Regions from separate parts of the Collinsella sp. AM40-7AC genome, predicted to be linked through region 2. Evidence: riboswitches for the same ligand, from Rfam matches in the RefSeq annotation. Region 2 holds a riboswitch; the other holds the start of a gene.

Region 1 (3,032 bases), on a different contig from region 2:
GCACAGGTGCTCGGCAGGCGTCACGTAGCACAGGAAGTCGGCACCGGAGCTGGCGGAGATGGCGCCACCGATGGCGGCGGTGATGTGGTCGTAGCCCACGCCGATATCGGTCACCAGCGGCCCGAGCACATAGAACGGGGCGTTGTGGCACAGACGCTTCTGCAGCTTCATATTGGCGGCAATCTCGTCGAGCGCCATGTGGCCCGGGCCCTCGACCATGACCTGGACGCCGGCGGCCCAGGCGCGCTTGCACAGCTTGCCCAGCTCGATCATCTCGGCGGTCTCGGTGGCGTCGTTGGAGTCGTAGAGACAGCCCGGGCGGCAGGAGTCGCCGAGCGAGATCGTCACATCGTACTCGTGGCAGATCTCGAGCACCTCGTCGTAAAACTCGTAGAAGGGGTTCTCGTTGCCGGTGACCTCCATCCAGCCAAACAGCAGCGAGCCGCCGCGGCTGACGATGTTCATCAGGCGGCCGGTCTCCTTAAAGGTCTTGATGACCGATTTGTTGATGCCGCAGTGGATGGTCATAAAGTCCACGCCATCCTCGGCGTGTGCGCGCACGACCTCGAGCAGGTCGTCCTTGGTAAGCTTGACCAGCGGCTTTTCCATGTAGCCGATGGCGTCGTACATGGGCACCGTGCCCACCATGAGCGGCGTCTCGTCGATGAGCTGCTGGCGGAACTGGCGCGTCTTGCCCGAGTTGGAGAGGTCCATGATGGCGTCGGCGCCAAAGTCCTCGGCGATCTTGACCTTCTTCCACTCCTCGGCGGCATCGGCCTTGTCGCCCGAGATGCCCAGGTTGATGTTGACCTTGGTGGCCAGGCCCTCGCCGACACCAAAGGCGCGCATGCCCTTTTTGATATGCACGATGTTGGCGGGAATGGCGATGCGACCGTCGGCCACGCGCTCGCGGATGTACTCGGGGTCGCGATGCTCGCGCTCGGCGACCTCCTTCATCTGCGGTGTGATCTGCCCGGCGCGGGCGAAGTCGATTTGTGTGACGAGCTTGGGCTCGGTCTGTGTGCTCATTGGCACGGCTCCCTTCGTTGGCATTACCCATATCAGGTTTGCGGGTCAGGGCGGGCGCGCCCAATCTCAGCCTGTCGTCTTGTCCTGCAAGCTCCCCGTTATGTCATGGGCTCAAGTATAGCCTGAATGGGTACGATTGGGCCAACGAGCGTGCCTGTGGGGAGGCGAACATGGAAGACAAGCATCTATATCGAGAGACGCAATGGGATGTATCGGCCGAGGAAAGCCGTGCGCACCATGGCCTTGTCGCGATTGGCTTTGCGGTGCTTGCCGTGCTGGTGATTGCCTTTTGTATCTGGACGTATGGTGGTCGCGGCGGCGCTGCCTGGGAGTTTGAGGCCGACGATGCCCTGCCGATCATGACGGTGAAGGTCGCTGGTGGTAACACGGTGGCCGCGCCGGGCGACTATTGGTATCCGCGCGACGAGTTTGTGCAGCTGCAGCTGAGCGGTGGCTCCATTCCTGGTGAAGAGATCGAGCGCGTGACCTTCGATGCGTCGCTTAAGACGCTGTCGGTCGAGCTCAAAGATCAGGGGGACGTTCCCACGACCATGGACATTGCGCTGACGGAATGGCGCCTGGAGCCTCCGACGGGTGTTGCGGTGTCCGAGGTTGAGCATGTCAAGATTACCTATCAGGACGGCTCGACAAATGAAATTACCAAAGCCGACGGCTTGGCGGAATAGACGCCGTGCCTAGGCGGCACATTCAAAGGTAGCGGTGATCCTACAAGGTCTGTTCGTTCAGGAAGACCAAAGTGTTTTTATTTGAAAGCTCGGGAAAGTGGCGATAACCAACGTCGAACGCGGTGAGCCCGCTTACATCCTCGAGCTTGTTTTCTGCCATCCAGCGCACCATGGAGCCGCGTGCCTTTTTGCTGGCGGTCGAGCGCTGGATGGGCTTGCCGTTGCGGATGCCTTCGCCAAAGAGGCATGTGACGACCGTGGCATCGGTGGTGAGGCGGGGCAGAACGGCTTTGGCGTATTCCGCGCTGGCGAGGTTGACGATCGTAGCGTTGGAGCCTGCCGGAGCGATGGCCCGTGCGAGCTTGTCGCCCCAAAACGCATAGAGGTCTCGGGCATCGTCGACGGCAAGCTTCGCGCCCATCTCCAGCCGATACGGTTCAACGGCATGAAAGGGGCGTACGCATCCGTAAAGGCCCGATAGGATCCACAGATGGTCTTGCAGCCATGCGAGCTGCGCGGAATCCATCACCTCGGGTGCCATGCTCTGGTATTGAATGCCGTGATAGGACATGACGGCAGGGGAGAGGTGACGGGCGAGTGCGGGATTGTCGAGATCGCCGTTTTTCAGGATGGGCCCAAACTCATGCAGGGTGTTGAGGCAAGGCCCCAGCAGTTTGTCGCTCACGTTCCAGAGCGCCTGCAGACCTCCGCTGCCTTCATTCCGCTCGATATCTAGCAGTGCGCGGTGGAGGCGAGCCGTCTCGTGCGCAAAAGGTGGAATGCCCAGGACTTCAAAAGCATCTTGGGCCGCACGCATCTGCTTGGCGGGCGAAATGATGACCTGCAGCATGGACTCTCCTCTGCCAAAAAGGAAGTTGCGGTGGAATACGGCCTGTTTTGGCCGTTTATGGGCCAGTTTAGTCCGTATTTCACCGCAACTGATGAAGGGTTGGTTAGGCGCGCTCGATGAAGGCCTTGTAGCCGCGATAGGCCTCGTAGATATCGGCCTTGTTGGCGACCTCCCACAGGGCGTGCATGGACAGGACGGCAACGCCGGAGTCGATGACGTTCATGCCATACTCGGCCATGATGTAGGCGATGGTGCCGCCGCCACCCGCGTTGACGCGGCCGAGCTCGCAGGTCTGGAAGTCCACGCCTGCCTCGTCCATGATGTCGCGGATGAGAGCGACGTACTCGGCGTCGGCGTCGTTGGAGCCGCCCTTGCCACGGCTGCCCGTGTATTTGTTAAAGCACAGGCCGCGACCCATAAAGGCGGCGTTCTTGGTCTCGAACTTGCCGGCGTAGCCCGGGTCGAAG
Region 2 (3,032 bases):
AAGAGCCGGCGCGAGGCCTCGGTGATGCTGCCGCATTCGGCAACTTTGACGACATATCTGAGCTGCTGGAGCTTCATGGCTTTCTCCCTAGACGTTCGTGACGTCGAAACCCGTCGCGTCCATCTGACGCATAAACGACGGCATCTCCCCCGTCGCGGCGCAGGCGGCAATCTGATGCAGAGCCCCGGCAACCGCATCATCTGCCGCAGCGCCGATATGCCAGCGCGCGGCAGCCGTGACGGCCTCGTTGGCATTGGCGACTGCAACGGAATTGGGAACGGCATCGATCATGGGCAAATCGTTATCGGAATCGCCGAATACGGCCACCTCGTCGGGCGTCAGGCCCAAAGCGCGCGCCAGCTCCAGCGCGGCACAGCCCTTGTCCCAGCCGGTCGGAAGAACGTCGAACAGGCGCACGCGGTTGTTGGGAAACACGAGCGAGAGCTCCGGCACCTCGGCGGCAACACGCTCGCGCAGCTCGGCGAGCTCCTCGCGCGAACGGGCACTCCAGATATTCGCCTTGTATACCGGGGCATCGTCAACGACAGGGCGACAGGGAGCCTCTTCGCCCTTGAGCCACGCGTTGCCGCCTGACTCCATGGCGCGACGCACACGCTCGGGATCGCTTGTCACGCAATAGGCGTCGTTGTCCCAAAAGTCATCACCCAGACGGTAGACCTTCAAATAGGTATCGTCGGTCTCTTGCTCCAGGTAGTCGGCCAGGCGCATAAGGGCATCGTTATCAGTTGCGCGCGAGGCAACCGCCTCGCCATCGACAAACATCACCTGGCCGTTGCAAAACGCACCGGTCGAGAAGCACTCGGAGCGATTGCGGAACATCCAGCTCATCGCGGACGGCTGGCGACCCGAAACCGGGCCAAAATGCAGGCCCGCCGCCTGCATGGCATGAATGCCCTCGATGGCGCAGTCGCTGGCGCCATCGTGTCCAGCAGGAATCAGCGTATCGTCCATATCGGTCAGAACAAGTTTGATCATAAGGTCCCCTCGGTCATTCTTTATCCCGTCTATTGTAACGACCTGCCAATAAGGGACAGGTTTATCTTGGCAGGTTTTATCTGGTAAAATGCAGCGCCCCTGTTGCCACCTGCCAAAATAAACCTGTCCCATATTGGCAGGTGCGCTAGTATAGGGAACAACAGATTCGATGCGGGAGTGCCGGCGGTGCAAACCACAAGGCTGAGAGGGCATAGGGCCCAATCCTTTGAACCTGTCAGTTAATGCTGGCGTAGGGAGCATGCCGCCTTTACAGGGGCGCTGTCTATGCACAGCGCCCCTTTTCTATGCCAAGGAGGCATGTGCAGTGATTGATTCGGAACAGCTTAAGCAACATATGGTCAAGGCCGTAGAGGAGATTCGAGCCACCAATCCGATGGCCGGCTCCATCACCAACACGGTGACGATCGACTTTGTCGCCAACGCGCAGCTCGCCGTGGGCGGTTCGGCCGCCATGGTCTATCTGCCCGACGAGGGCGAGGCGCTCGTTGCCGGCGGCGCCGCCATCTATCTCAACATGGGCACGCTCTTCCCCATCTACGAGCAGACGATTCCCCGCGCGGCCAAGGCGGCACACGACGCCGGCAAGCCCTGGGTGCTCGATCCGGTGGGTCTGGGCATCGGTAGCCTGCGCACCCAGCTGGTAAACGAGCTCAAGCAGTACAAGCCCGCCATCGTACGCGGCAACGCCTCCGAGATCATCGCACTCTCCGGCCTGTGGGGTCTTGAGGGCGAGTCGGCCGATCTGAGCCGCGTACGTGGTGTCGATACCACCGACACGGTCGACGCCGCCCGCGATGCCGCCGTGGCGCTCGCTCGCTACACCGGCGGCGCCGTTGTGGTCTCGGGCGAAGTCGACCTGATTACCGACGGCACGACCGTGGCCAAATCCCACGGCGGCAGCCCGCTCATGTCCAAGATTACCGGCTGCGGTTGCTCGCAGGGCGGCGTGCTGGCCGTGTACGCCTGCGCTGCCGATCCGTTTACGGCAGCCGTCTGCGGTACCGCCGTCTACAACGTCGCCGGCACGCGTGCCGCCGCCGTCGCCGATGCCCCGGCAAGCTTTAAGGTCGCCTTTATCGACGAGCTCTACCGCGCAACCGCCCAAGACATCGCCGATAACCAACTCGAGCTCGAGGAGGCATAAGCCATGTCCGAGCCCGCAACCAATGCCGGCATGAACACGCTCGTCGCTGTGGCCATCGCCCCGTGCGGCACCGGCGATGAACTGTCCGCCGAGGTCGCCGAGGTCGTGCGCGTCATTCGCGAGAGCGGCCTTCCCAACCGCACCACCTCGATGTTCACCGAGATCGAGGGCGACTGGGACGAGGTCATGCAGGTCGTGCGCGACGCGACCTTTGTGTTAGCGAACAAGGGCATCCGAACCGAAGTCGTGCTCAAAGCCGATATTCGACCTGGATTTACCGACACCATGACCGGCAAACTCGAGCGCATGGAAGCGCAGATCAAAAAGCAGGAGGAAGCACGATGAGCATCCGCGACAACCTTGATATCTCGGCCTATCTGGTGCTCGGCCCCGAAAACACCCTCGGACGCCCCGTGGGCGATGTGGTGGCCCAGGCGCTCGACGCCGGCTTTACCTGCATTCAGGTGCGCTCCAAGGTGGCAAGCGCCCGCGAGATCATTGCGCTGACCGGCGACGCCGCGCAGGCAATCGCACAGGCCGGCAAGACCGGTCAGGTCGCCTTGCTGATCGATGACCGCCTTGACTGCGTACTCGCCGCACGCGAGCAGGGCATTGCGGTCGACGGCGTGCACGTGGGCCAGAGCGATATTCCCGTCGAGGTCTGTCGCAAGCTGCTGGGCCCCGACGCCATCGTGGGCCTTTCGGCCCGTTGCGAGGAAATGCTCGAGTACGTCAAGACCGCCGACATGAGTCTGGTCGACTACCTGGGCATCGGCCCGCTCCACGAGACCGAGACCAAGCGCGACTGCGGACGCGCAGCCGATGGCTCCATCATCACCAAGAGCTTTGAGGACCTGGCCGCACTCCACGC

The links. Region 2 has a riboswitch for thiamine pyrophosphate ahead of thiM (hydroxyethylthiazole kinase). Riboswitches for the same ligand answer to the same signal wherever they lie in the genome.
Region 1: linked by a shared signal. The riboswitch ahead of thiC (phosphomethylpyrimidine synthase ThiC) and the one ahead of thiM (hydroxyethylthiazole kinase) in region 2 are both predicted to bind thiamine pyrophosphate.

What each region holds. Positions count from the first base shown of each region.
Region 1 covers NZ_QSGK01000003.1:225,971-229,002, reverse strand. The annotation lists gene thiC (phosphomethylpyrimidine synthase ThiC) at 1-1,029, opposite strand, end outside; TPP riboswitch at 1,021-1,137, opposite strand; gene DW892_RS04080 (hypothetical protein) at 1,200-1,715, shown strand; gene DW892_RS04075 (YaaA family protein) at 1,756-2,565, opposite strand; gene DW892_RS04070 (aminopeptidase) at 2,669-3,032, opposite strand, start outside.
Region 2 covers NZ_QSGK01000009.1:73,815-76,846, reverse strand. The annotation lists gene DW892_RS08285 (LysR family transcriptional regulator) at 1-77, opposite strand, end outside; gene DW892_RS08280 (HAD-IIB family hydrolase) at 88-996, opposite strand; TPP riboswitch at 1,160-1,270, shown strand; gene thiM (hydroxyethylthiazole kinase) at 1,322-2,161, shown strand; gene DW892_RS08270 (thiamine-binding protein) at 2,165-2,506, shown strand; gene DW892_RS08265 (thiamine phosphate synthase) at 2,503-3,032, shown strand, end outside.